3 regions of the Oceanobacillus sp. MO10714A genome follow, and region 1 is predicted to be linked to each of the others. Evidence: predicted binding sites of a transcription regulator. Region 1 holds the regulator's gene; each other region holds the start of a gene.
What was found. The regulator Rex, encoded in region 1, represses fermentation and respiration genes when NADH is low (regulators of the CRP and FNR family bind a similar motif). The targets are predictions, from matches to a motif close to TTGTGAAATATTTCACAA.

Region 1 (10,335 bases):
TCAACTTTTTTCGTTAATTCTAATGCTTTTTCATGATCTTGGAAGACTTCAGGTTTCGTCATTTCCTCCTCGAGCCTTGCGATATCCAATTCTTTTTCTTCAATTGCTACTTCAAGCTGGGCTATTTTTCTTTCTTTTCTTCTGTTCTCACTTTGCAGCTGTTTTTCTTCCTGAAAGCTCCTGCGTCTGTTATCGATCTTTGGCTTGTCCGTTTTTTCCTTGGAAAGTTTAATGAACTCTTTTTCTTCTTCTATTTTTTCAAGATAGTAATCATAGTCCCCTAGGTATACTTTAATCCCGTTCTTGCTCATTTTCGCGACTTGGTCTGTAATGCGATTAATGAAATAACGGTCATGGGAAACAAAGAGGATTGTACCAGGATAGTCCATTAATGCTGCTTCCAGCACTTCCTTACTGTCGATGTCCAGATGGTTTGTCGGCTCATCAAGTATAAGCAGGTTAGCCTTTTGCATCATTAGTTTTGCCAGGGCGAGCCTCGCTTTCTCTCCACCACTTAACTGATCGACCGTTTTTAAAACGTCATCTCCACTAAATAAGAAATTGCCTAGTACCGTGCGGATATCTTTTTCCATTACAAGCGGGTATTCATCCCATAATTCCTGCAGGACTGTTTTATTGGAGGAAAGATTCGCCTGTTCCTGATCATAGTAGCCGATTTTCACATTTGTCCCCAGTTCAAAGGACCCGTTCGTTGCCTGGAGCTTGCCGATAAGAATCTTAAGTAAACTCGTTTTACCAACCCCGTTCGGTCCAATAAGGACAACCCGTTCGCCGCGGGTGAGGCGGAGGTTTGCTTGCTTGAAGGTATATTCATCTTCATCCGGATAGCGGAGGGAAAGGTCTTCTATTTTCAAGACATCATTTCCACTTCTTCTTTCTATATCGAAAGAGAAGGACATAGAAGCCTCGTCTCCAAGCGGTCTGTTCACCCGTTCCATTCGTTCAAGCTGTTTCCGTCTGCTTTGCGCCCGTTTCGTAGTAGAGGCACGGGCGATATTACGTTGGACGAAATCTTCCATCCGTTTAATTTCTGTTTGCTGCTTTTCAAATTCTTTCCGTTCCCGTTCGTAGTCGGCTGCTTTTTGTTCGAGAAATTTACTATATGTCCCGTGATATTTCTTCGTCTCATGTCTTGAAATTTCATAGACGAGGGATACGGTTTTATCAAGGAAGTAGCGATCATGGGAAACAATGACAACTGCTCCTGGATACCCGCTTAAATAGGATTCGAGCCAGCCTAATGTTTCAATATCTAAATGGTTGGTCGGTTCATCAAGAAGCAGGAGTTGTGGCTTTTGCAGGAGCAGCTTGCCGAGAGCGAGCCTTGTTTTTTGGCCGCCACTAAGTTCACTAATCATTGTATGGTAATCATAGTCCTGGAAATTGAGTCCATTCAATACTGCCTTAATCTCAGCTTCATACGTATAGCCGCCACCGGTCTCGTAAGCGTGCTGCAGGCGATCATACTCTGATAGTAAACTTTGATATTCATCATTTGAAAGCTTCTCAGTATCTTGCAATTTCTCTTCTATCTTCCGTAAATTCTCTTCTTGTTGTTTTAAATGGTCGAATACGGTGACAAGCTCATTCCAGATTGTCTTGCCGGATTTTAATTCCATATGTTGTGAAAGGTAGCCGATAGTAAGTTCTTTCGGCTTAATAAGTTCCCCGGTATCATAAGAAAGTTCGCCGGCCATTATTTTTAATAAAGTAGATTTCCCAGCCCCGTTTCTCCCAACAATTGCTATTCGATCAAGATCTTTAATTTCAAGTTTTACATTTGATAAAATGGTTTCCGAACCAAAGGATTTCGAAAGTCCATTCATTTGCATTAAAATCATACATTCACCCCATTATATGTATTGTAACGCAAAAAGCAGAAGAAGGAAATTATATGTGAAAATAATCACGACATTTCGCTCGTTTTCTGGTAGAATAGACATAAGTATAACTATTATTATCGTTATTAATGAAATGAGGAACAGATATGAGACAAAACAAAATACCACAAGCAACAGCAAAGCGGCTTCCGTTATATTATCGCTATTTAAATAATCTGAATCGACAAGGGAAAAAACGGGTTTCTTCAAAGGAACTATCAGAAGCAATCAAAGTTGACTCCGCTACAATCCGTCGTGACTTTTCATACTTCGGCGCTTTAGGAAAGAAAGGTTACGGCTATAATGTCGAATACTTGCTCGGATTTTTCCGCAGTACACTCGACCAACATGAAACGACAGAGGTTGCTTTAATCGGTGTCGGTAATCTAGGTACCGCCTTTTTAAATTATAACTTTACGAAAAATAATAATATCCAAATCAAAATGGCCTTCGATAGTGATGAAGAGAAAATCGGTCAAATTGTCGGGGGTGTTCCAGTTTACGGGATAGATGAAATGATGGAGAGAATTGAGGGAATCTCTGTCGCGATCCTCACTGTACCTGTATCGGAAGCTGATGTTATTACAGAAAAATTAGTTAAAGCAGGGATTGAAGGAATCTTGAACTTCACACCTGTTCGTATTACAGTACCGGAAGATGTGCGCGTTCATCATATCGATTTAGCGATTGAACTACAGGCACTTGTTTACTTTTTGAAGCATTATCCATTGCAATCAAAATAGAGCACACATAAAGTGAAACTTTATTCAGTGGGGAATTCCTTACCTCCCACTGAATGTTAGTTGAACAGAATCAGGTATTTACGGACTGTTTATCCCCTTTACATATTGGGCTTCCCTCATGTTTAGAGGTGGGGGTATTACAGACCGTTAATACGTGATAAAGAAACAAGAAAGATAGTGAAACGGGAGAAAATAGTAGGGGCGTGGGAAAACGTGTTGAATCGTAAAATATGGACAGGAGTATTGCTTTTACTCTCCTGTCTGTTTTTAGCAGCTTGCTCGAATAATACAGAGGAGAAAGAAACGGAATCAGAGCAAGAGGTTGAAGCAGGGGAGGATGTATTTTTTGCTGTCCTTGAGGATAATGTTGAAGCGTTGATGGCAAAGGACTTGGACGGTTATATGGAGACAATTCACGGGGAATCTCCTGCTTATGAATCAACAAAGGAGACGATCACTGAGTTCTTTGAGTATTCATTGGATATCGAGTTGGCAGATCTTGAGATGAAAGAACAATCTGAGGATGAAGCTGTCGTCCACTATACACAACGTACGATTGAAAAAGATTCAGGCGACTTCGAGAACAACGAAACAAGAGGAGAACATATTCTTCGTCCAGACGACGGTAAATGGAAAATTTATGAGTCGGAAATCTTCGAAGTCAATCCACTGCCTGAGGAAAGAGAAGAGGTTGAGATGACTGGAGATTATGTGGAAGTAATTTCTAGTCTTCCTACTCCTTTTGATGAGGAAGAATGGATGCTTGCCGGTTATGATGAAGCGGAAGGGGAAGCAACCGCTGAATACATTCCGGTTGCGGAAACCTTAGGGAATTACAGTGCAATCATCACCTATGATTATTATGAAGATGGTAATGAACGAAGCGGGCTTGCGAATTTCATTGATGTGCTGGAGCTAAGCTTACAAGATATGACAACAGGAGAATTTGATTTTGAACGTCTCTATGCAACGGAAAGTGAAGTCATGTACCAATTCCGTGTAGATGGGGATGCAAAAGAACCAAATCAAGAAGAAATCGGCCGCATTTTCGTTAAAGATGAGGACTTATATCTTGTACGCTATACGGTAATGGAAGAAATGATTGAAGATACGGATGAAATCATTACGATGTTAAATGAAATATAATAAAAAAGCGGGAGATGACGTTTGAATAGTCCGTCAGGATCCCGCTTTTTTTCATACCCAGCTCAACAAAATTGTCTGCAACTGTTCAAGCTGATCAATCATTTTTTGGATTTCTTCTGGTGTTAAGTTATACTGCTTATAAACAACGTAAGAGTTCATCCCTGCATGGACGATAATCGGAACGATAATCCGTTTTGTTTTTACATAAAGGAAAGCAAATACGAGTCCCATTGCTGTATACATAAGAAGATGGGAAAAGTCTACATGAAAAGCAGCAAAGACGAGTGCTGATAGTATAGCGGCGAAAAAGAAGTTCATGCGCTTATAGAGACTACCGAAAATAATCTTTCTAAAAATGATCTCTTCAAGGATTGGCGCAATAATTGCTGGAATCAAAATGAAGAGCATATTTGCCCGGGCATATTCCATAATCCCCATTGTGTTCTCCGATCCTGCTGGGATGCCGAAAATAAAGATTTCAATCATTGCTGCAATTGTTTGAGCAAAGAAGGCTAGAAACACCCCAAATATGGACCAAAGGATAACGGAAGAAACGGGGGAAGCATCCCGGTGTGCTGGCATTTTCATGTCTGGCCTCATTAGCCATAACGTAACGAGCAGTCCAGCAGTAAAACTAAAAATCGACCAATAAATCATATTTTGTGAATAACTTTCGGGGAAATATAATTCCATATACAACGCTACCGGAAGGGCGGAAAACTGCATAACCAAATACGTCACAATCACATACCAATATCTTTTCGGCAAACCCAACGACTCCTTCTATATAAAGTGAAACTTCATTCAGTGGGCGTTCTTTACCCCCTGAATGTTGGTTGAACAGAATCAGGGATTTACGGACTGTTTATCCCCCACCTTCACATATCGGGTTTCCCTCATGTTTAGAAGTGGGGCTATTACAGACCGTTAATCCGTGATAAATTCACATAAATGTATTTTAACATAAATCGGGACATGGGGTCAGAGCATTTGTCCCATTACATTCTTATCTTTACCCAATTATATGTTCAAATCCTTATTAATATCTATTTCCAGCTCCTTTTCCAGTTAAAAATAGAAAATCACAAAAATTAAACATACATCGCTTGCATTTTTTTGACTTATTACTTATTATAATAATTGGAGTTAGCACTCGAGCGAAGTGAGTGCTAACAAAAATATAAAAACTTTAGAATCAAGGAGGAGTTCTAGATGATTAAACCATTAGGAGATCGTGTTGTTATCGAACTTGTAGAGCAAGAAGAAACAACAGCAAGCGGAATTGTACTTCCAGACTCTGCACAGGAAAAACCACAAGAAGGTAATGTAGTAGCAGTAGGTTCTGGCCGTGTAACAGACAGTGGTGAAAAGATTGCACTGGAAGTGTCTGAAGGAGACCGCATTATTTTCTCTAAGTTTGCTGGAACAGAAGTGAAATACGGCGGGAAAGAATATTTGATTCTACGAGAAAGTGATATTCTAGCTGTTATTTCATAACTCAATTAACTTATACTTAAGAAACTTAAAACATATATCAATAGAGTGTTCAAAAAGGAGGATAAAAGGACCGAGGTCGGCTAAGTATGCGATTCGTTTTGCAACACCGACACTAGCACGGGACGTGGACGGTTTTAGTAGAACCTCTTTTTCTCAAAGTGTCATTTTTACCGGACTTTTTGAACAACCTTTAATAATAGAATTTAGGGAGGAAATGTAACCATGGCAAAAGATATTAAATTTAGTGAAGACGCACGTCGTGCAATAGCTCGTGGGGTAGATACATTAGCAGATGCAGTGAAAGTTACCCTTGGACCAAAAGGACGTAACGTTGTATTAGATAAGAAATTCGGTGCACCTCTAATCACGAACGACGGTGTAACAATCGCAAAAGAAATCGAACTGGAAGATGCATTCGAAAACATGGGTGCACAGCTCGTATCTGAAGTAGCATCTAAAACGAACGATGTAGCAGGGGACGGTACAACAACAGCTACAGTTCTTGCACAAGCAATGATCCGCGAAGGACTGAAAAACGTAACTTCTGGTGCAAACCCAGTAGGTATCCGCCGCGGTATTGAAAAAGCTGTTCAAGCAGCAGTAGAAGAATTAAAAAATGTTTCCAAGTCTGTAGAGAACAAAGAGTCTATCGCACAAGTTGCAGCAATTTCTGCTAACGATGAAGAAGTAGGAGAGCTAATTGCTGAATCGATGGAGCGCGTTGGGAAAGACGGCGTGATCACGATTGAAGAGTCAAGAGGTTTCAATACAGAGCTTGACGTTGTAGAAGGTATGCAATTTGACCGCGGATATGCTTCCCCGTACATGGTAACAGACCAAGATAAAATGGAAGCAGTTCTAGAAGATCCATATATCCTAATTACAGATAAGAAAATCAGTAACATCCAAGAAGTACTACCAGTTCTTGAAGAAGTTGTTCAACAAGGCAAGCCATTACTTCTTATCGCAGAAGATGTAGAAGGTGAAGCACTAGCAACATTAGTTGTGAACAAACTTCGCGGAACATTTAACGCAGTTGCGGTTAAAGCACCAGGATTCGGTGACCGTCGTAAAGCAATGCTTGAAGACATCGCTATACTAACTGGTGGTGAAGTAATTACAGAAGATTTAGGACTTGACTTGAAGAGCACTACAATCGAACAACTTGGACGCGCTGCTAAGGTTGTTGTTACAAAAGAAAACACAACAATCGTTGAAGGTTCTGGCAGCCCAGACCAAATCGCAGGCCGCGTAGCACAAATCCGTGCACAAGTAGAAGAAACTACTTCTGAATTCGATAAAGAAAAACTACAAGAGCGTCTTGCGAAATTAGCAGGCGGTGTTGCAGTAATTAAAGTAGGAGCTGCAACTGAAACAGAATTGAAAGAACGTAAACTTCGTATCGAAGACGCACTGAACTCTACACGTGCAGCAGTAGAAGAAGGAATTGTTGCTGGTGGAGGTACTGCACTTCTTGAAGTTTACAAGAAAGTTAACGAACTAGAGCTTGAAGGTGACGAAGCAACTGGTGTTAATATCGTACTTCGCGCAATCGAAGAACCAGTTCGTCAAATCGCAGACAACGCAGGTCTTGAAGGCTCCATCGTCGTTGAGCGCTTGAAAGGCGAAGAAAACGGCATCGGCTTCAACGCAGCTACAAACGACTGGGTAAACATGATTGAAGCTGGTATCGTAGACCCTGCAAAAGTTACACGTTCTGCACTACAAAACGCAGCATCTGTAGCAGCTATGTTCTTGACTACTGAAGCTGTAGTTGCTGACCAGCCAGAAGAAAACGCTGGCGGCGGAATGCCTGATATGGGCGGTATGGGTGGAATGGGCGGCATGATGTGATAGCCGTCTAACATCTTGATATATAAGGGTTTTTGAGTTAAATGAGAATGATTGGCTAACATTCGATACATTAAAGTAGTAGGCTTCTCATAAGTTGATCAAACTTTTGAGAAGCCTCTTTTTTCTATTGCTTTGTAACGCGAGATAAATATTTCTTGTTGTTACTTTCTGGAGTATGACCAAATCTATCCATAGTTTCTTCCAAGTCAATTGTGGCCATGTCAAGAAAAGAGGCATACGTATGTCTTAGTGAATGAGGAATTTTATACTCTTGTCAATCTATGCATAAAGTCATTCTATTTTAATTAATCTTCTTTTCTCTCTACGTAATGAGCTTCAATATGCACTACTTGAGAATGCTGCACCATTACAAAGATTTAGAACACTAACCCATATATATCCTGCTAATGGATAATTGAATAATAATAGATGATTGCAAAAGCGAGTAAGGGAAAAATTTGAGATTATTATTTAAAGAATGTAAGATAAAATGTCATTAAATATTAATATAAGAGAGTGTGATTAAAGTGTTAGAATTAATGACGAATCCTATGATACAAAATTTACTAACTAACTTTATTTATTCTGGTATTCAAAAAGGTGGAAAAAAGCTTATCTCAGACAATCTGAGCCAACAATTTGAAACTGCAATTCTTGATGCTTTCGATAAATTTTCTGAAAAATACCCAATTATAAGTTTTCAAAAAGAAAAAACGTACAGACAAAGTGAGAATTTAAAATATACATTAAAATATCTTCATGAAGAAGGAATATTAGAACAACATATTTATCTTGATTTTAGCAAGGAATTTAGGAAAAGCTATTTAGATATTTCAGATGAACAAGGGGATATCTACTTTGATTTGTATGATATTAATCAAGAAACCTATGAGGAAAAGTTTTCCGAAGTGGAGGAGCTGTTTAGAAAAGCGCAAGAATAAATGGTGCGCACCGCCACGAACTTCCGACGCGCAAGAAATGAATGAGAGGAAGGCCGACTAAAAACAGCCTTAGCCAACTTAGATATGCGAAGTGTCATTTTCACTGGACTTTTTAATAATCTCTAAAAAAATAACAGCAAATCCCGGGGTGGGGTTTGCAGTTTTGGATTAGATTTATTTTTTCCTTGGTACTAAATCCGCTATATAGTCAAAGTAAAAGTTCCGTTTCCCTCTTTTAATAAGGATGATCATCGTATGGATAAATAATACGGCCCAGATCATGATGAGAAATGCAAATATAATCACAGTGGTCCATACGTGATAAGGATAAAGGTTTGAATTTATATCCAACTCGATACTAGTAAATATATTTAGGATCCATGATGTTGCTAAAGGTAAATATAGCGCAAAGGATCTTTTCAGCAAGGACTGCCACGCAGGTGCTCTTCCATCGATATTCATTAGTTTAAAACGCAGTATATTTGTTCTGTTTCCATCTCGAAAGAACCTGATTGCCAAGGGTGAAAAAATAAAAGAAAGTTCTTTGGTACCTCCATTGTCGCAATTATTGGCTGTGATTATAGACTATCTGTTAATTAAGATTAGCTGGTCTCTTGCAGCTGGACTCTTTTTAACAAACGGATTTGCAGAATTTGTTTATAAATCGATTTGCTTTTTTATTCTTTTCCTTGTTGTTCCACTTCTTTGGGATGGAAAAACAATTGGAATATTACAGCAAAAACCTCATTTGAGCAATGACTTTTTTCAGTAAACCTTCAATTATTTGAAGGTTCGATACCTCATGCCACACTTAATAAAACAGATAGGTTCGGTATTTTAAAAAAAGGGTTTTTGCTGAACTGATCCATTCAATTCAATTCCTCGACCAATTATTTCGCCATGTCATTTGAACTTGCAGTTGTAACTAAAGAGGGACAATGCATACTGCCCACTCTTCTTAAATATAATGTTCTGAACGTCACTATTGTATCAAGAGCATTTTAAGAAAACTCCATATTGTTTTCATTCATAAACTAGAGAATGGGTGGGGAAAGAAATGACTAAAAAGATTCCAGACCTTTATGTCCACCAGCGTACGATTAGTGATTATGATTATGAACCAAATCATAATCAAATAAGTGTGATTGTCGAATATAACGGATCGGTACGAGTAGAAAAGTGGAATCTAGATCAGAGAGAACCTGAGCAGCCATCTTTTATATCAGAAAGTATTACGTTTGTAAAATATGTTAAGGGCACTTCAGATTTAATTATCGGGATGGATCCTACTGGGAATGAAAGGGAGCAATTATATCTCCTTAAGCAAAATAAGACGCTCATCCCTCTTACCAAATCGCCTGAACATGTACATCGGTATGGGGGAAGCTCACCTGATGGAAAATGGATTGCCTGGTCCAGTAATCGACGGAATCCTGCCTTTTTAGATATTTATATCCAGAATCTCGAGACTTTTGAAACTCATCTAGTCTTTGCTGAAGACGGTATATTTTCTGTAGTAGCATGGTTTCCTAATGGAAATGCACTATTAATCAGAAGAACGAACTCTCCGCTGGATCATGATTTAGGAATTTTATCTCTTTTAACTGGAAACATCGACTGGATTACAGAGCATTCAGATGAAACAAGTTACCGTGATATCCATTTTAGTCAGGACGGGGAAGATTTATATTTATTGTCAAACAAAGATAGTGAATTCTACGGACTGATGCGCATTCATCTGCCTACGAAGCAAATAACTTCGTTGCGACAGGGGGAATGGGATTTTGAAGGGTTGGCATTTAATAAGGAAAACAACCAGTTTGCTTTTACCGAAAATCAAGGTGGAATCTCAAAAGGTTATTTTTTTGATTTGAATAAAGGGACACTTTCTACATGGGAAAACCCTATGGGAGTGATAACCAATCTCACCTTTTTACCCCAACGACAAATGCTGCTTTTTAAATTAAATGGACCTGCGCATCCCTCTGAACTATGGTCACTTCACCTTTCAACCCTTAAGGCTCAACCGTTAATCAATACAAGCAAACCTCTCTTAGGAAAACTAACGGAGCCAAGACTACTATCCTATCGTTCATTCGACGGTCTTCAAATCCCTTTTTTTACTATAAACCAAAGTTAACTGCCGAGAAACGCCCAATTATTATTTATCTTCATGGCGGACCGGAAAGTCAAAGCCGGGCGTCCTTCAATCCCCTTTTGCAATTCTTACTAAATCAGGGCTACGCCGTCACA
Region 2 (10,335 bases), on a different contig from region 1:
AACTCAGCTATTTGCTTTATTTGAAGATATCCGTTTAGAGGAAATAATTAAAAAAGAGCGCCCGGGGACGGTTGCAATTTTCCAGACACGCAGAAAGTATTTCCAGCATTTCTTCACAAGGCAAGTATCTGCTAATGTCACGCGCAGCCGAGGATTGGATGAATTGTTTTGCCTTATTTATTTACTCATTCAGTCTAATCATCCTGATCCGGATTTCGGACGGGCGACAGAACGAGCAGAGGAAAATCTTGAGATATTGAAACCCATGCTTTATTCCATTTATGAAGCGGAAACGACTAGGGATATTACGGAAATCTGTGAAAAAATTGTATTTCGTCTAGGTGAGCTATATGAGGAAGATTCCATCAATGAGTATTTTATTTTTCCAGTGAGTGAGATTCAGCGGTATGAGAAAAATACGTTATTTGATGAACTGACGCGTACCGATCAACTCGCGAATGATGATGTAGAAGACGTGAATAAGGAAGAGAGCGAGTATTTTGATGAAACATTTTCCACTTGGCACAGGGAGAGTGAGAACGAAGACCGCAAGCAGAACTTCTTGCAGTTCGAGCTTGAGCAAGGGGCGAAATCGAGTATGCTCGGTGGAGGGGTAAGAGAAACCGAAGATGCCGATCAGGCGCTAGCAAGTATTCAAGGTGCGGCCGGGGAAAGTAAGCAGAACGATTATTCGAAAATGGAAGCACTAGATGAACAAAGTGCGCAAGATGCAAAACAAGGTAATGAGTCTGTCTATGGGGAAGAAAATACGGATGCTGTAAAGATTGTGAAGGAAGCTGAAGTGCCGAGTCCAGAAGATCAGGAGCTGTACCGGGAATATGTTGCTTCGATTGAAATGTATCAGCGCAGGCTTGCCAATACCATTCGTAAAACAATCGAGCATAAACAGACGAATCCTCGGAAAGATTTACTTATTGGTCGCTTATCGAATAAGCTGCTATCTGTAGTCCTGGAAGATAATCCGCGGATCTTTTATAAGAAAAATGAAGAATCGAATGAGTTTGATGCAGTGTTTACGTTGCTTGTTGATTGCTCAGCTTCGATGCTTGGGAAAATGGAAGAGACGAAGAAGGGAATAATTCTGTTTCATGAAGTATTGAAAGAATTGAAGATTCCTCATTCTATTATTGGTTTCTGGGAAGATGCGAATGAAGTAAGACCGGGATATTTGCCGAACTATTTCCATATAATCCATTCCCATACGGATTCATTGTACGCAAATAATGGGGCGAAAATCCTGCAATTGGAAGCGGAAGAGGATAATCGGGATGGTTTCAGTATTCGCGTGGCAGTAGAGGCGCTTGAAGCCCGGCGCGAGAAAAATAAATTCTTACTCGTATTCTCTGATGGAGAGCCTGCAGCGAGCGGCTATGACCAGAACGGAATTGTCGATACGCATGTAGCTGTATCGGAAGCTAGGAAAAAAGGAATGGATGTCATCGGAATGTTCCTCGCAGAAGGGGAAATCGAGGAAAAAGACGAATTCACGATGCAAAATATTTACGGCAAAGAACGAATCATGGTACCAACCGTCGCAGAACTACCCGAACACTTTAGCACCCTCTTGAAAAAGCTCCTACTTAAAACCATTTGAGCGGGACATTGGGGTCAGAGTAATTGTCCCACATTTTGGGACAATTACTCTGACCCCAATGTCCCACTATGTTATAATATGTAAAATAGAATGAATATTATAGAAAGAAGCGATACATATTGGCGAAGCAATCAGCTGTTAAGTTACAGACACAGAACAAAACGATGTACTCGATTTTATTTATTATTGGCCTCACTCATCTGTTGAATGATTCTTTGCAGGCTGTTATTCCGGCAATGTTTCCAATTTTAGAACGGTCACTTGGACTGACGTTCACACAGCTCGGGTTTATTACCTTTACGTTAAACATGGTCGCATCTGTCATGCAGCCGGTTGTCGGGATGTACACAGACCGGCGCCCAATGCCTTATGCCCTGCCATTAGGTTTGCTGTCAAGTATGTTCGGGATGCTTGGTCTTGCATTTGCACCGAACCTTCCTACAATTTTAATCAGTGTTGTCTTAATCGGATTAGGTTCAGCAGTCTTTCACCCAGAAGGTTCGCGCGTTGCCTATCTTGCAGCAGGGAATAAGCGGGGACTTGCACAATCAATTTATCAAGTGGGGGGAAACAGTGGACAAGCGCTTGCACCTATTATTACTGCACTTGTTCTTGTACCGATGGGGCAATTCGGTGCGATTTGGTTTGTACTTGTTGCGTTTATCGCTTCCATGTTCCTTGTCTACATATCTAGGTGGTACGCCGGCCAAATAGAAGTCGTGAAGAAAGCAACGAAAAAGGAAAAGAAATCTACAGAGACAAAACAAAAGCAAAAACTGCCGAAAGTTATTCGCAATGCCGTGATTTTACTCGTATTTGTTGTGTTCGTTCGCTCTTTGTATCATAGTGCGATTTCAAATTATTATGCCTTTTACGCGATTCAAAATTACGGTGTCTCTATCGCCGAATCACAAACCTTTATTTTTGTGTTTCTTCTAACTGGAGCGATTGGTACATTTATCGGTGGTCCTCTCGCTGACCGTTTTGGGAAAAAAGCGGTTATTATGGGTTCCTTACTTGCTCCCGTGCCGTTAACCATCATACTCCCATATGTCGGCCCGCTCGTAGCACTTATTTTGATCGGAATAATTGGAACGCTTATCCTGTCAAGTTTCTCAGTTGCCGTAGTATATGGTCAGGAAATGGTACCAGGGAAAGTTGGCACGATGTCAGGTTTAATTGTCGGTCTTGCATTTGGAATGGGAGCAGTCGGTTCTGTATTTTTCGGAAGTTTAATTGACTGGATTGGCTTAAATCCTACAATGATTATTGTGTCATTTTTGCCATTACTTGGTTTATTGACAGTAATGCTTCCGTCCGATGAGAAATTAAGAGAAATCAACCGGGAATTGGGGCACGCAGGATATGTTTCCGAGTAACAGATTGAAAAAGCGATATTTGCTGATTCTATTATTCATATTACTCGTCACGATTGTTCTTTTGTTTTTCCGCTATGGCGGGGAGTTGCTTGTAACGGAAGATGATTTGGAAGATGTTGAGCAAACAGTGTTAGTACTGTTGATGGGAAGTGTCGGCGACCGGGCCCTTGGTGCACTTGAACTTTATGAAAACGAAAAAGCGGATCAAATATGGATGGTGCAGTCTCATCTTGAGGGACGTGAATTATTAGAAGAAAAAAATATTACCATTCCAGGGGATGCTGAATTAAGTAAAAGAATTTTAACAGATTCTGGTGTTCCGGAAGAAAAGATAACGATCATCCCTGGCGATGCAGAAAGTACGAAAGATGAAGCGCTGGCAGTGAGAAAATATGTACAGAATCACACGGAAATCGATCATTTGATTTTGACGACATCCAAATTCCATTCCTACCGCGCGAAGTTAATTTTCAATAAAGCTTTGAATGATAAAGGCATTACAATCTACTCATCCCCAACACCGTACGATCCGTATCAGGCACGAGGATGGTACAAGGACCGAGAAGATATCCAACGCGTCACAACGGAATATATGAAACTAGCACATTACTTCCTATTAGAACAATTCCAAATGAAATAAAGTGGGACACGGGGTCAACCTGTCCCACTTTTTTCTGTCTATCCCATGATCTATTAATATTACTTTACATCTTTCAACAAACCTAGGTATAATCAAATGGTGTGCAGCAAGCTATCTAAAAATATTCTATTCAACAAAGTTTCTTAATATTCAATCTTGTTGAATGGATGATGAAATTTATTTTCACCGACTTGTTTAGTTTATCACAAAACAAGAGCATGGGCATACTGAAAACAGCTAAGAAGAAAGGAGAAATAAAATGGCGCAACAACAGAAGAACAAGGAATCCTATGTTGAGGTAATTGGAGATACTGTTTATGGCAAGCATCTTATTGCGACAATTAGTCTCAGTATTTCCTTAAGTTTAATTGGTTTCTTTATTGGAAAACAAATATTTCCCCATATTGCACCTGAACAAATGGTGAAGTCCTATTCTCTACTGCTCGGAATTGCGGGAAGTTTAATCGCACTTCTAATCAATACATTATTATTCAAACCAAAGCGGATACTGAATGAGACTCCAAATACGAGTGCTGAGCTTACCGCAGTGTATCAAAAACTGCAATTCGATATTGAAGAGGAACGGCAAGCGATATTGAATGATCCCGTAACAGCACAAGAAATGAAAGAGCAAGGAATCTATGACATGTTTATGGAAGAAAAGAGGGAAGAGCATTAATGAATGTATTATTACTTGCGATACTACTCGCAATTGTTGCGGGAGTCATATTTACTTTAATAGGTCTTATTTCAGGATCAGACGAAACGGCGGTTATGGTACCGGCAACGTTAATTGTCGTGTTACTTGGTGCGCCACCTGAAGCAGTGTTTGCATTCTTTATGTCGGCAGTACTTGCAAAGCACTTGACGCATGCAATTCCGACCGCATTAATGGGGGTCCCGGGAGACACGACGGCAGCTCCGATGCTTGAGCACGCGAACTTTATGCGCCGCATTGGTTTACCCCATATCGCCCTTAGAAAAATGATTTCGGGTGGAATTATTGGTGCATTCATTGCCCTTCCCATTGCATTATTATTCGCTGTATTCTTAAGTCAATTCGGGACATTTTTCCAGGATAATGCAGGTATTATATTTACTCTAGCTGCCGTATTGATCGGGTATGTTTCAAAAGGACGTTGGGTTAGTATTCTGCTCATTGTTCCCCTAGCTTTAATTATTCAAGGCTTGAATTTAGTCAGTACATCAATATTAGGGAGCGGCTTGTCCATCAGTTTCTTTCTAGGAATTGCGATTGGGCCGATGTTAACGGATATATTACTCGCGACTTCCCGTAGTGCACGCCCCAACATAGAACGGACGAAAAAGAATGAATATAAGCTTGCCCCTGAGCAGAAGTCTTGGTCCGGATATTTCCCAAACCCGTTTAAAGTATTAACGAAAAAACAGACAGCTGTGGTAGGGGGGACGTCTTTCCTTTCATCATTAACGTTTGCACTTAGCCCAGTTGGAATGACATCACTAATGGGAGAAATTGTTGGTTCGAGGGTGAAAGGGCAATATAAAAAATCGACAACTAGTCTTGCTACGATGAACGCAGTAACGGAATCGACTTATGTTGCGGAAACGCTTATCCCGCTTATTGCGTTTGGAATTCCACTTAGCCCGGTTGCGATTGGGCCGGCTCAAGCGTTATTTAACGCACCACCGGTATACACGACAGAACCGGTACATAATCTGCATACGTTGATGGCACCGATGGATTTCTTCATTTATGGTTTAATCGGATTGATTGTTGCATCCATCATTGCTTATCCATTTTCAATGAATTATGCGCGAAAAGCAACGGTGCTCGTGTTGAAACGAATTAATCAGGAAGCAATTATTGCAATGTTTATAGGGATCGTATGTCTGCTTGCATTTTACGAAGGCGGACTAGTTGCGGTATTCGTCACCTTTGCCATGGCCATGGTCGGCGGAATGCTGAACCGTTTTCTCGGAGTAGGCGTCGGAGTCCAGTTCATGGTATTTTACGGATCCAGCTGGATCATCTCAACATTACTAGGATTATAATAGAAAGCGGGACAAGGGGGTCAGAGCAAATGTCCCACCTGACTGGGACATTTGCTCTGACCCCCTGTCCCATCATTCTTGGATTCTTCGGTCTCGGACCATTGACGGTGATGGTTCTTGTCGGTGGATTCTTCGGAAACCTTGATTTACCTTATCCTCCAGAAATCATTGTACTCGCCGTCACGTCAGGAAGTGCGATTTCCATTTTACTTTCACCATTAATTATGCCCGTAATTACGTTAAGTGGGGCGAATGGTTTGAGCGGCTTTAAAAATGGAATCAGGTTTAATTGGAAATATGCGCTTGTACTTTATGTTGTGGTGCAAATTTATGTGCAACTGATGGTTTTGTGGTAGCATGCCGCGAGCTAACTTCATTAAGCCAAAGATCATGTTTTACTAGCTGATTGATTCGTTTTTTAAAAGCCCCTGCACATCTAAATTTACCATTTTGTCACAATTTCACGTATAATACAGTGCAAAATCATCGACCTATGTGATATAATGAACATGTAATTAAATGTGAGTCATTGAACAAATGAGTGGCTGATCATTATAGCTTTATTAAACAATAAGTAATGATGAACACCAATCCAGGAGGTTGATGAAAATGGCAACTGAAACAAAGGAAAAACTTCAATTTACCGGTGGAAAATGGGAAACTGAAATCGATGTGCGTGACTTTATTGTGAACAACTTTACACCCTATATGGAAGATGAAAGTTTCTTGGCAGGACCAACAAAGTCAACAGTTGAGTTATGGGATCATGTGATGGAATTAACAAGTAAAGAGCGAGAAAATGGTGGAGTATACGATATGGATACGAAAGTTGTATCCACGATAACGTCACATGGTCCAGGATATTTGGATCAATCAAAAGAAAAAGTTGTCGGTGTACAAACTGATGCTCCGTTCAAGCGATCCCTTCAGCCTTTTGGAGGAATTCGGATGGCGGTTGATGCTGCCAAAGCTTATGGATTCGAGGTGGATGAGGAAGTAAAGCATATTTTCACAGAGTATCGTAAAACGCATAACCAAGGTGTATTTGATGCATATACTCCTGAAATCCGTGCAGCAAGAAGAGCTGGTATTATTACAGGACTCCCAGATGCTTACGGGCGTGGACGGATTATAGGTGACTACCGCCGGGTTGCATTATATGGGGTCGATCGTTTAATCGAGGATAAACAAGAACAGCTTCGTTCAGTTGGTGCAAATGGCATGATGAGTGAAGAAGTCATTAGAGACCGTGAAGAAATTAATGAGCAAATACGTGCATTACATGAATTAAAGCAGCTTGCTGAAAGTTATGGCTTCGACATTTCTAAGCCGGCAACCAACGCGCAAGAGGCATTCCAATGGCTATATTTCGGTTATCTTGCAGCAATTAAGGAACAAAACGGCGCCGCTATGAGTTTAGGTAGAGTGTCGACATTTCTAGATATTTATATAAATCGTGACTTGGAAAATGGTATTTTGACAGAAGAGGAGGCACAAGAGTTAGTCGACCATTTCGTAATGAAACTGCGAATCGTCAAATTCTCAAGAACACCGGATTATAATGAACTGTTCAGTGGTGACCCGACATGGGTAACGGAATCCATCGGCGGGATTGCAAATGACGGAAGACCACTCGTTACAAAAAGTTCTTTCCGTTTCTTGCATACGTTAGATAATCTTGGACCGGCACCTGAGCCGAACTTAACCGTCCTTTGGTCCGAGCAATTACCGGAGAACTTTAAAAAATATTGTGCGAAGATGTCAATTAAATCAAGTGCAATCCAATATGAGAACGACGATATTATGCGTCCAATTTATGGCGATGACTATGGAATTGCCTGCTGTGTGTCTGCGATGGCAATTGGGAAACAAATGCAATTCTTCGGTGCCAGGGCTAACTTAGCGAAAGCACTCCTTTACGCGATAAATGGCGGAAAAGATGAAGTATCTGAAGTACAAGTTGCTCCACCATATGCCCCAATCAATACAGAGTACTTGGATTATGATGAAGTCATGGAAAAATATGATGATATGATGGAATGGCTGGCGAAGATTTATGTGAACACTTTAAATATCATCCATTTCATGCATGATAAATACAGCTATGAACGAATTGAAATGGCATTACATGATAAAGAAGTTTTACGTACAATGGCTTGCGGGATTGCAGGTCTATCCGTTGCAGCCGACTCCTTAAGTGCGATTAAACATGCAAAAGTAAAAACAATCCGCAATGAAGCAGGGCTTGTCGTCGATTATGAAATCGAAGGAGATTTCCCGAAATACGGAAATAATGACAACCGTGTGGATGATATTGCAGTTTACCTTGTAAGAACATTTATGGAAAAAATCAAGCATTATAAAACATATCGTGATGCAGTGCCAACTCAATCGGTGCTGACGATTACATCCAATGTCGTATACGGGAAGAAAACTGGTAATACACCAGATGGCAGAAAAGCAGGAGAAGCCTTTGCGCCAGGTGCGAACCCAATGCACGGCAGAGATAAGAATGGTGCTCTAGCGTCGTTACTTTCCGTTGCGAAGTTACCTTATGAAGAATCACTGGACGGCATTAGTAATACATTTTCTATCGTACCGAGAGCATTAGGTAAGGATGAAGATACTCGGGTCATGAACCTTGTTGCAATGTTGGACGGTTACGCAAATAAGGAAGGTCACCACTTGAATGTGAACGTATTTGACCGGGAAACATTGCTCGATGCGATGGAACATCCAGAGCAATATCCGCAGCTCACCATCCGCGTATCCGGTTATGCCGTTAACTTTATTAAGCTGACAAGAGAACAGCAAATTGAAGTGATTAACCGAACATTCCATGAAAGCAGATAAAAGCAAATGAGAAGGCAAGCGAAATGAGGGAGGTAGTAATATGCAAGGAAGAATTCATTCAGTCGAAACGTTCGGAACGGTAGATGGACCAGGACTGCGATATATTATTTTTACACAGGGCTGTCCGCTCCGTTGCCAGTTCTGTCATAATCCCGATACATGGAAAATGAGTGATGGGAAAATGATGACAGTTCAAGAATTGGTAGATGATATTCTTGATTATCTCCCTTTTTTCCAAGCTTCCGGAGGGGGAGTTACAGTAAGCGGCGGCGAACCCTTGTTACAATGCAAATTTTTGATTCATTTATTTAAGGAATTGAAGAAATATGGAATTCATACAACAATCGATACGTCTGGTGGTTTATTCAGTTCTTCTCCACATTATTTAGAAACATTAGATGAATTACTTGAGTTGACGGATCTTGTTTTACTCGATTTAAAACAAATCAATGCGGAAAAGCATAGAAAACTGACCGGGTTATCGAATGAACATATTTTAGCCTTTGCCACTCATTTAAAGGAAAAAGATGTCCCTGTCTGGGTGAGACATGTACTCGTACCGGAACGAAGCGATTTTGATGAAGATTTACATGCACTAAGAAATTTCATCGATACATTGCCAAATGTGGAAAAAATAGAAGTACTGCCTTATCATAAACTTGGAGTTTATAAGTATGAAGCACTTGGCATGGATTATCCATTAGAAGGAATCGAGCCACCGACGGAAGAGCGAGTAAGAAATGCGGAAATGATACTAGGTTGTTAGGAGCAAAGGCGCAAGCGCCCGTTTAGCAACGTACAAACTGGAGCACTCCGGAATGAGATAAAGGAAACACAACGAACGCAGTGAGTTGATGTTGACTTATCGATTGAAGGAGTGTGAAGTTTGCTAGTTGCTGGGCGCTGGAGCCGGACGTGGCTAGCCTTGGATATCTAAGCTATCATAGCATGTTTAGTTTATAGTTTCTCATAAGTGCAAAAGGGTTAATTAAAGCTTAGGCTTTGATTGGCCCTTTTTTTGATGTTTTTTTCATTTTGACGAACGGTTCAAAAGCATTTAAGATGAAGGTGTGTGAAAAAATTCAAAAAGGTAGGATGAATAATGAAACGAAAAACTTCTTGGGTTCAAGCAGGGAAAAAACTTTTATTTACTAAACGAGCGATTACTTTTACGCTTGCGACATTGCTGTTTCTTGCACTACTTTATTTTATCCCCAGTCATGTCGATTGGAATGCTCGTGTTGCGATTTCTGTCATGGCGTATGGACTCTTACTTTGGGCAATGGAACCAATTCCGCTTGGGATGACTTCCGTTCTTACGCTTGTATTACTGCTTTTCTTAAACGGGACAACGATTGAAACAGCTTTAAGCGGATTTGCATCATCCGCTGTTTTTTTAATCATTGCTGGAATGATGATCGCAAAGGCGGTCAATGCCACCTCCTTAATGGAGCGGGTTACTTATGCGATTCTTGGAAAATGGGGTAAGTCGCCAAAAGGGATTTTTGCTGGGATGTTTTTACTTATGCAGGTGCAGGCTTTTTTTATTCCGGCAACAGCGGTAAGAGCCCAGCTCATAACGCCGGTGGTTCTTTCCATATTGCGGGTAGTAGGTGCAGGTAGGGAAAGTAATTTCAGTAAGCTGATGCTTATCGGGACAGCTTTTGCGGGGAATATAAGTGGTACAGCGATTTTAACGGCTGCAATTGGAAATATCTTGACGATTGAAATTTTGCAATCCTATCTTGGAACGTCTTTATCCTATCTAGATTGGTTCATCTATGCATTGCCGATCTGGTTGCTATTGATTATTA
Region 3 (10,335 bases), on a different contig from region 1:
GTGTCATTCCCTTCCCCCCTTTACTTTTAAAATATTTCCTCACGAACTGATAATGATATCGCTCACCGGTTCGTCACTCATCGTTTGAATTTCAATAATCATCCGATGAGGTAGACAAACAATTGTTTCACCTGGTTTGCTGATGAAACCTTGATGGACATCAATCTGATCTGGGCAATTCGCTGATTTAACCCTTATTTCTTCATCAATGACTTCAACTATATTGTAATTCGAGTCAGAAGAGAGAATATCAAAGACTTCAACACCTTCATTGCCTGTAAGCGTGACTCGTTGCACTTCTTCATTATCTACAGAAATAACCGCCACGCTTACAGATTCCCCATCGGCATATTTTGTCTGTATGAAAGTAAAAATAACGAAGGGAAGAAAAGATAAGATAACAAGTGCAATCACGATAATAATATCCCAACGTTTAACCGTCCGGTATAGCTCTTTCAATTCCATCTCTCCCCTTTTACAGGCATGATTAAAATTTACTTTACAGTTTTATTCTTGATGATCCCTATAGATGCCCCGTTCTTTTCCGTACCACCAGTTACCGACTTTCTCTTGTAAAAACGGCACAACCCAGTAGTCCAGACCAAACGTTCTGCCAGAACCATTCATTAGAGCAATCGATGCAGGAAGGGCCCAAACCTTATCCCAACCGAGCATGGCAGTTAGAGTGAACATGACTAAGAAACCGGAACTTGCTAAGTTTGCAAGCCATGTAAATAGACCAAATAGAATCGCCAATCCCATTGCTAGTTCAATAAACACCATCATTTTTTGCATAAAGATAGCCATCTCTGGCGTTGGCAGCATGATTTTCATGATCCATTCGAACCAACTAGGCATACTACTTAAGATTGGTGTTGCCCAGTCCCCGGAAGCAGCTTCACTGGCAGCGGCCGTTGCTTCAGTCGCTCCTGATGTTGCGGTTTGCAGCCATTCAAACGGCATTTTCACGGAGTCGGAAACAATCCATGAATCTTCACCGAGTCCTTTGAACAGCAATGGTACATTTGACCAGCTGGATGTCGCTTTTTCCCAAGTACCTTCACCCCATAATTTTGTAGCGCCCTCTACAATCCAGAATCCCCCAACAAAGATACGTAGCGGTATGCTCCATAACACGTTTCCATACCGATTGACAAGATTCCGGAATACATTTCGTTTGTCTTTTGAGTGGAAAAACTCATCGAATATATAGTGGAACATATAGTATCCACTACCGATGCCAAATAGATATACGAGGTCCACCATGTACTTAATAAAGTTCGCCAACCAACCGCTGACGCGCATCCCCATTAAGTTGGCGACACCATATCTGGTGCCGATGGACACCATAAAACCATGGTACTTTCCTTTATAAGCTTTTTTCTCTCCACCGCTGATTTCACTGATGACTGCATGGGCTGCGGTCTCCGCAGTTAGTTCCGCTGCCTCGACAATTTGTGGTGTCGGTGTGCCTTCTTCTTCCTCATAGTAAGCTAAATCCCCAACGACATAGACATCATCTAGTCCTTCCGCTTCCATATATTCATTTACTTTTAAGCGTCCAGCTCTAGCGCTTTCCATATTGTAATTTTCCGCATCCGAATTCGCCTTTATTCCTGCCGTCCAAATCAATGTATGAGTTGGAATGATTTCGCCTGATTTTAAAACGATCTCTTCAGCTTTCACTTCAACGATAGGGGAATTCACTAATATATTGATCCCTTTTTTCTTCATATAGCGCTCCGCCTTCTCAGCGCTTTTTCGGTCCAACATATTCAAAATCGTAGGAGCCGCTTCGACGAGGTTTAATGTGATCTCTGATTCATCGAGTTTATTATCTTTTGCCAACCGTTTTCTCCATTCCATTAGTTCCCCAATCATTTCAACACCAGTGAAGCCGGAACCACAGACAGTAAAGGTCAATAGAGCGCGGCGTACTTCCAGATCGTGTTCCCTGGAGGCCCGGGCTACCGACTTTTCAATGTGCTGACGTAGTTTGACGGCATCCTCAACGGACCAAAGTGTAAACCCATGCTCACTTACTCCAGGCGTACCGAAGTCGTTCGGCTCTGCACCCATACCTAAGATTAAATAATCGTAATTGAAAGTACTTTGTTTTGTTGTAATCACTTTATTTTTATGATCAACATGTTCAACAACATCAGTTACAAGTTTCACCTTCGTGCGGTTAAACAGCCGTCGCAGGTCAAATTGAACAGCATCTGGCTCAACCCGGTGCGCCGCGACTTCATGCAATGAAGTCATCATGGTGTGATACGAATCTCGATCAATTAACGTTATCGATACAGAGGGATCCTTTTTATATTTCTTTGCAAGTCTCTTAGCTGCATGAACACCAGCATAACCGGCACCGATAATCACAATATTTTTTTCTGCCAATGGAAATCACTCCTTAATTAAGAAAATATGAATTGATATTTAGTACATATAATGTTCATCCATTCACAATATAACGCAATAATTTTTTCTTGTCTATAGCGTTCACACAATAGTCATTTATCATATTTCTTACCATTAGTACGTTGTAAACGTTAATATAATGCAGATTATAGTTAACCATTCTTCCTTACAAAAATAGTTTACATTACAACATTCGCATGCTAATATAAGGGTGAACGTGTGATTATATTCACAATTAAATAAGTAAAGGATGATTCAGATGAAGTGGAAAAATTTTATAGGCGTATCAGTTTTAGGGCTTGCATTAACCTTTTCATTAGCTGCTTGTGGAGAGGAGGATGCACCAAGTAAAGATAATGAGACAGATCAGGACGCAGCTACTGAGGAAACAGAAGAAACGGCAGCTAAAGAAGTCGTAGCAGGAGCACCTCTACAAGACGGGACCTATTCATTATATGAAACTGAAATAGGGGAAACTGGCTGGAAAGTCGTTATGGAAATGACAGTAGAAGATGGAGAAATCACTTCTTCAGATTTTAATTATGAAAATGAAGACGGCGAGTTAAAGACAGAGGATGAGGAATACCAGGAAACCATGTCGGAAGAGTCCGGTACAGGCCCTCAAAATTTCATCCCTGAACTGAATGATGCTCTCGTGGCCAATCAAAATGCTTCAGAAGTTGAAGTAGTTACTGGTGCAACAAGTTCATCTCATACATTCATCAACTATGCTCAACAGTTGATCCAAGCAGCACAGTCTGGTGACACAACACCAATCGAAATCGAAAATACAAATGAGCTTATCGACGGTGAATACAGTCTTTCAGAGAAAAACATTGACCAAACCGGCTGGAAAACGGAGCTTACCATTACAGTTGAGGACGGAAAAATCACTGAATCCGATTTTGTTTATCTCAATGAAGATGGAGAGTTGAAAATCGATGATGATGAGTACCAAGAACAAATGGCGGATATTTCCGGCACAGGCCCTCAAGATTTTATTCCTGAATTGAACGAAGCACTTGTTGAGACACAAGATGCTAATGCAGTAGAAGTTGTTTCTGGTGCGACATCTTCCAGCAAGTCTTTCCAAATGTACGCTGCACAATTAATCAATGCAGCCCAAAAAGGGGACACAACCCCGATCGAAATTGACAATATCGTTTATGCGGAAGAATAAAGAGAACATATAAGTTACTTGATGGGAAATATCAAAGGCGCAAGCGCCCTTGCAGGTTAAAAACGCGACGTCCTGTCGCAACACCTGCACTAGCACATCCTGTGCGTCGTAGCAACGTACAAACTGGAGCACTTCGGAATGAGATAAAGGAAACATGCCCCTTTAGGGGTATGCCGATGTTGGGCCTTGGCCCGTTCTTAGTCGGCCTTCCTTTTCTCCTTGAGTTGATGTTGACTTATCGATTGGAGGAGTGTGAAGTTTGATAGTTGCTGGGCGCAGAGCGGACGTGGCTGGCCCCGGATACTAAGTTATCACAGCATTTTAATTTATAGTTTCTTATACAATTAGAAAAACGATTTAGCTTCTAATTTCCCTCCTCAAGTTTAATGGAAAGTGGTGAGGAATGATGAAACACTTTAAATGGTTTTGGGTTAGTTTACTCATACTGCTTGTCGGGTGCGGCGTGTCAGCCGAAACAGAAGGCGTGACAGTAGAGCCGCATAGTAAGACGGATTTTCTAATGGGAACAGTCGTAACCGTCAAAATTTACGATGAAGACAAAGGGGACGTGCTTGAACCGGTTTTTAACCAAATTGAGCAGTTAGCCGATGAGCTTTCTTCCAACGAGGAAGGTTCTGTTATCGATGAAATTAATCAACTTGCCGGGTCAGCACCAGTTGAAGTTCCAAAAACGACCTATGACCTTATAAAGGAAGGGAAACGTTATTCAAAATTAGCAGATGGCTCATTTGATATTACGGTTGGTCCATTGACAAATCTTTGGCGCATCGGTTTTCCGGATGCAAGAAAACCAGATCAATCTGAAATTGATCAAGTATTACCGCTAATCAACTATCAATCTGTTCAACTTGATGAACAGGAGAGAACAGTGTTTCTCATGCAGGATCAGATGCGGCTAGACTTAGGCTCCATTGCGAAAGGTTTTATAACGGATCAAATTGCGAAAACATTAAAAGAACATGATGTATCTTCAGCAGTTATTGATCTTGGTGGAAACATTTATGTTTTAGGAGATAGTCCCCAATCGGGGGATACATGGACGATTGGCATTCAGGATCCTTTTCAAGCACGAGGTGAAACCGTCGGAGTTATCAAACAAAAGGATAAAACGGTTGTGACTTCCGGTATTTATGAACGGAAATTGGAAGTAGATGGACAAATCTATCATCACTTATTAAATCCAAAAACCGGCTACCCATACGACAATGATATTGCAGGTGTTTCCGTCATAACCGATTCTTCTACAGATGGTGATGCGTTATCAACGATTTTATTCACTAAAGGATTGAAAGACGGGTTATACTTTGCGGAAAATATGAGTGGTGTCGAAGCAATATTCATCAGTCGCGATAAAGAAGTATATACGACATCCGGTTTGAAAGGAAATTTTGAGCTAACTAATGATCAATTTAAATTAGTTGAATGGAGAGGATAAGCCATGTCAATCCGCACATTTTTAAATTTAGTAGAAATCAAAACAAAAATTGCCAGTTTATTCCCCTTCCTACTTGGACTTTTATTTGTATTATACCGTTATGGAACTTTAGATTATATCAATACAATTTTATTTTTTAGCAGCATGCTCATTTTTGATTTGACAGCAACGGCAATTAATCAATATATGGACTATCGGAAAGCAACTAGCGATAGCTACCGGAAAGAAAGGAATATTATTGGACAAGCAGCTATTCCCGAGCGGCTTGTGATTACGACTATCATCTCCATGCTTGCAATTTCCTCAGCACTTGGGATCTGGCTTGTCTCCCAAACTGATTTATTGGTTTTATTCATCGGGATGCTTTGCTTTGCAGTCGGCATCTTTTATACTTTCGGTCCGATCCCTTTATCCCGTATGCCACTCGGTGAAGTGTTCTCAGGTGTCACAATGGGCTTCGGAATTCTTTTCCTCACCGTATATGTCAATGCTTTTGACAAGGGGATTGCGAATATTTCTTGGCAGGGAAGTTCCTTTCTTTTGAAGTTTGATATCCTCTTATTACTAGAAATTGGCCTGGTTTCCTTACCATGCGTTCTTACCATTGCTAATTTAATGCTCGCCAATAACATTTGTGATTTAGAGGAAGATATCGCTAATCACCGTTATACGCTTCCTTTCTACATCGGTAAAAAATATGCAATTTGGCTGTTTAACCTATTGTACATCGTTACATTTATCGCAATTTCTGTAGCAGCATTGCTCGGTATCCTGCCAAAAGCACTTCTGCTTTCACTTCTAATGATAAAACCGGTTTACAGTCATGTTGCTGCGTTTAATCAGAAACAAAGCAAAACGGAAACATTCCCACTCGCCGGAAAGAACTTAGTTTTAGTAAATGGGACTATCGCCATCTTAATGTTAATTGTGATTGCTATACCGGCTTGATATCGCAAGCTTGCTCAAGGAGGGATGAAATATGGCACCGAGCATCGAAGTAAACAATTTGACCTATCGATATGATCTCCGAACAGAGACGAAGGCCCTTCTCTCTGTATCGTTCACTGTTCATCAAGGTGAATGGTTGGCGATCATCGGCAACAATGGATCTGGAAAATCAACACTTGCCCAATTGCTCACCGGGCTACTCGAACCCCAGCAAGGGTCCATTTTTATCGCCGATATGGAGATGACTGAGAAATCGAAATGGGAAATTAGGAACCGGATTGGGGTTGTTTTTCAAAATCCGGAAAATCAATTTATAGGATCCACTGTACAAGATGATGTTGCTTTTGGATTGGAAAACTTGAATATGGACTATAAAGAAATGAAAAAACGAGTTAATGAAGCGCTGAAAATGGTTGGCTTGTTTGAATATCGGCTGTATGATCCTTCCCATCTCTCCGGGGGACAGAAGCAGCGTGTAGCTATCGCAGGTGCTTTAGCCATGAAACCAGACGTATTAATACTAGATGAAGCCTTTGTTATGCTTGATCCAAGAAGCAGGCGTGAACTTCTGGAGACCATCCATGAGTTAAAAGTGAGCACCGATTTAACGGTCGTTTCCATTACACATGACATGACCGAAGTGGAGGCAGCAGATAGAGTCGTTGTTCTAGATAACGGTCAGGTTACGAATATTGGTAAACCAAGTGAAATTTTTACCCAAGAAAAGGAGTTGACCCCACCTCTTGGTGAAAAACTTAGACGTGCATTAGCGAAACGCGGGGCAAACGTACCGCAATCCTATATGTCACGGGAAGAAATGATGTGTTGGCTATGGAAATAAAAATGGAAGGAGTCTCTGCTGATTACGTAATTGGACCAATTCGCAACCCGCTCGTTCTGCAATCCATTGATTTACAAATAGAGTCCGGTTCGTATTCTGCTATTGTCGGACATACAGGTGCTGGAAAATCAAGCTTACTGAAAACGATCAACGGACTCTTGCTCCCGACTGCAGGAAAAATTGAAGTTGGCCAGGACATCATTAAACAAAAGAATAATAAACAAGCTCTAAAAAACATTCGAAAAAAAGTCGGGATGGTCTTTCAATTTCCAGAGGCGCAATTGTTTGCTGAAACGGTTGAAAAAGACATTTGCTTTGGTCCACTAAACTTCGGTGTACCGCTAAAACAGGCACAACAGATTGCAAAAGAAGTCATGCAACTTGTCGGACTCCCCCTTCATCTCTTGAATAAATCTCCACATTCATTATCCGGTGGACAAAAACGCCGCGTTGCCATTGCAGGAATACTAGCAATGGAACCAGAAATTCTCGTACTAGATGAACCTGGTGCCGGCTTGGACCCAAAAGGAAAAAATGAGATCATGAGGTTAATTAAGTCACTGCACCAGGAGCGTAATTTGACCACTATCCTCGTAACCCATGATATGGATGACGTTGTGCACTATGCAGACAAGATCATTGTGATGGAAAATGGACGCATTGTAAGGAATGGCGATTTGCGATCCGTTTTTTCAGATCGTCTAGCGATTAAAAAGTGGCATCTTGATCTACCTGAAGCGTATCAATTTCAGTTGGAAATTGAAGAAAGAACGGGCATCGAACTACCAGATATTTGCTTTACTGTTGATGAACTTGCTGATGCACTGATGGAGGTGGGTCTCGCGTGAATAAATTAACGTTAGGCAGGTATGTACCCGGGGATTCAATTCTTCACCAACTGGACCCGCGGGCAAAGCTTGTCAGTGGTTTTTACTTTATAATCGTCCTATTTATCGCAAACAATTGGCAAACTTATCTATTGCTTTGGCTGTTTACATTAGGTGTCATGCGGTTATCAAAGGTTCATTTGTACACTTATTTTAGAGGGGTCCGCCCTTTGATCTGGCTCATCCTGTTTACTGTGGTGCTACAGATGTTATTTACGGCAGGAGGAACAATCTATGTCGAATGGGGTCCAATCAGAATATCAGAATTTGGCCTCATTAATGGGGTCTATATCTTTTGCCGGTTTGTAATGATTATATTCATCTCCACTGCGATTACATTAACAACGAAACCAATTGATTTGACTGATGGAATTGATTCATTGCTAGGCCCTTTACGAAAGCTCAACATCCCAGTCGATGAAATATCTCTGATGTTATCTATTTCATTACGGTTTATCCCCAACCTTCTAGATGAAACCCAGAGAGTCATGGACGCCCAACGAGCCCGGGGAACTGAATTTGGTGAAGGCTCGCTCGTCCAACAAATGAAGACTCTCGTTCCAATCTTTCTCCCGCTCTTTACAAATTCGTTAAACCGGGCAGAGGAATTGGCGAATGTGATGGAAGTCAAAGGATATCAATCTGGCATAAAACGATCATCATTCCGTAAACTCAGATGGAAAACATGTGACACTATTACCCTATGCGTAATGGCTGCACTAACCATAGGGCTCATCCTATTACGCCTTAATTAACATAGTAGGAATAGATAGAACCCTATTTTTCAAAATAAAAAGTGGCTGATTCAGTAAAGGGGCCATTAAAGCCCTTTTGAAAAAAGCCACTTCCTTTTATTTCTTTACCTTTATAACTTTCATTCGTAGTTTTGATGGTTCCCATGTTTTTTAATTCCTAATCTCAACCCCGCCCAGAATCGTCAGGCAGTTTATTTTTAATACGGAAACTTCCTCTTTTTCTCTTCTGACTCTTGTCTTATCCTCCCAACCACCAAGGATAGGCATTCCAGATATTTCAACCTGGACATTGTCTGGAACCTTCATTTCCACCCCACCTAGCACCGTCGTTAAATCAAGAGAAGCTCCATCCATAATAACCGCATCACGGAGATCTATTTCCGCTCCGCCTATAATTGCCGTCACAGACCCACCTTGAAAGGTTTGGGATTGACTATTAATCTCTGCACCGGAAAATAGCACGAATGTGTCTAAATCACTTTCCGTATGGAAGCTTTTTTCTCGTTTGACCCTTGTAAAGAGAATGACAATACCGAGAATAATGAAGATAATCGGCCAGATATACGCTATTAGATTCAAATCGAACCATTGATTCATTAAAAATATAAAACCGATCAATAAGAATATAAGACCTGAACTTGCGGAAGAATGTTTCCGATTGATCAGCTGGACCACTCCGATAATAATTAAAATAAATGGCCACCAATTAGAGAACAACTGGGGCAAATCAATAATGCCAGCTTGTTCTAGAAAAAAACCTAAACCAAGCAAGAGAAAAAGCACGCCTAACCATACTCTTCCTGACCTAACATACCTCCTTTATTTATCTTACATGGTAGTTCTTATTATTTGGGTGGTCGTTTTATTCCTTTAGGAGGAAATTTCAAAAGACAGCCTATTCAGAAATTCATCTAAAATAATCTAGTTTGTCAATAAGGTTCTTTAAGTCCTCTTTCCTCACTTCATTTTAGCAGCTTTTTACTCGATTATTTTTCATAATGTAGCTATAGGAATATACGAAATGAATGTTTTTAGAGAAAAAGAAAGTATTAACGATTATACATTTAAATATCGCGATATTATTTTCGAGCCTAAATTATTACGTTCAAGTAGCTTTAAAAGGAATTCCGCTCATTTTAAATAAACTGTTCGCCATTATTTTTGCTATTGTATTAGCTATGTTGCTTACTGTAACCGGTACTGTTTTCACTTATTAGTTTAAAAGTTAGATAAAGGTTGGTAAGTAATTGCGATGGATAATTTAATTCTAAGCTGCTAAAGTATATGACGTTTGCAGATCCATTATTATGTTTACATCTTCTGCAATCAATTTTATTCTTTTTGTTGGTCATCTTTTTTCCCGAAGTAGTAACGGGTTTACCATTATGAAAAAGAGCATTTCCCTATTTCCTTGGAAAATGCTCTTCTTACATTTAGTTTTGGCTTAATGATCGTCCGACTTGCCTGCCTGAAAATAGACATCCTCCTAAAAAAGTCCCTTCCAATGCGCGATATCCGTGCAATCCACCACCGCCGAACCCGGCAACCTCTCCAGCAGCGTATAGTCCAGGCTCAGGTTCCCCAAGTTCATTCATTACTCGTCCTTCGAGGTCGGTCTGTAGTCCGCCCAGTGTCTTCCTAGTCAGTATGTTCAACCGAACTGCCACAAGCGGTCCATTTTTTGGATTCAGGATTTTATGCGGTTTCGCCACCCGTATCAATTTATCCCCAATATAATTTCTAGCTCCTCGCAAGGCGGTAATTTGAAGGTCTTTCGTGAACTTATTCTCTATTTCGCGATCTCTTGCAAGCAGCTGCCGTTCAATATGTGCAACGTCCAATCGCCT

Region 2: pflB (formate C-acetyltransferase) is a predicted target of Rex. The motif match lies at 6,188-6,205, and genes of this name have one in related genera.
Region 3: pplA (extracellular electron transfer flavoprotein PplA) is a predicted target of Rex. The motif match lies at 2,639-2,656, and genes of this name have one in related genera.

What each region holds. Positions count from the first base shown of each region.
Region 1 covers NZ_JAXHDC010000039.1:7,115-17,449, forward strand. The annotation lists gene SPD53_RS15415 (ABC-F family ATP-binding cassette domain-containing protein) at 1-1,862, opposite strand, end outside; gene SPD53_RS15420 (redox-sensing transcriptional repressor Rex) at 2,009-2,644, shown strand; gene SPD53_RS15425 (hypothetical protein) at 2,822-3,790, shown strand; gene SPD53_RS15430 (CPBP family intramembrane glutamic endopeptidase) at 3,842-4,558, opposite strand; gene groES (co-chaperone GroES) at 5,003-5,287, shown strand; gene groL (chaperonin GroEL) at 5,510-7,141, shown strand; gene SPD53_RS15445 (hypothetical protein) at 7,681-8,082, shown strand; gene SPD53_RS15450 (hypothetical protein) at 8,257-8,544, opposite strand; gene SPD53_RS15455 (hypothetical protein) at 8,651-8,854, shown strand; gene SPD53_RS15460 (TolB family protein) at 9,140-10,222, shown strand; gene SPD53_RS15465 (alpha/beta hydrolase family protein) at 10,246-10,335, shown strand, end outside.
Region 2 covers NZ_JAXHDC010000052.1:785-11,119, reverse strand. The annotation lists gene SPD53_RS17185 (vWA domain-containing protein) at 1-1,615, shown strand, start outside; gene SPD53_RS17180 (MFS transporter) at 1,780-2,994, shown strand; gene SPD53_RS17175 (ElyC/SanA/YdcF family protein) at 2,999-3,634, shown strand; gene SPD53_RS17170 (hypothetical protein) at 3,894-4,313, shown strand; gene SPD53_RS17165 (tripartite tricarboxylate transporter permease) at 4,313-5,668, shown strand; gene SPD53_RS17160 (hypothetical protein) at 5,698-6,024, shown strand; gene pflB (formate C-acetyltransferase) at 6,278-8,521, shown strand; gene pflA (pyruvate formate-lyase-activating protein) at 8,562-9,287, shown strand; gene SPD53_RS17145 (SLC13 family permease) at 9,624-10,335, shown strand, end outside.
Region 3 covers NZ_JAXHDC010000049.1:10,363-20,697, reverse strand. The annotation lists gene SPD53_RS16865 (Gx transporter family protein) at 1-7, opposite strand, end outside; gene SPD53_RS16860 (NusG domain II-containing protein) at 40-465, opposite strand; gene SPD53_RS16855 (FAD-dependent oxidoreductase) at 508-2,400, opposite strand; gene pplA (extracellular electron transfer flavoprotein PplA) at 2,681-3,601, shown strand; gene SPD53_RS16845 (FAD:protein FMN transferase) at 4,008-5,057, shown strand; gene menA (1,4-dihydroxy-2-naphthoate polyprenyltransferase) at 5,061-6,005, shown strand; gene SPD53_RS16835 (energy-coupling factor transporter ATPase) at 6,037-6,846, shown strand; gene SPD53_RS16830 (energy-coupling factor transporter ATPase) at 6,837-7,694, shown strand; gene SPD53_RS16825 (energy-coupling factor transporter transmembrane component T family protein) at 7,691-8,488, shown strand; gene SPD53_RS16820 (hypothetical protein) at 8,511-8,633, opposite strand; gene SPD53_RS16815 (LiaF transmembrane domain-containing protein) at 8,639-9,271, opposite strand; gene SPD53_RS16810 (hypothetical protein) at 9,514-9,705, shown strand; gene SPD53_RS16805 (FAD-binding dehydrogenase) at 9,922-10,335, opposite strand, start outside.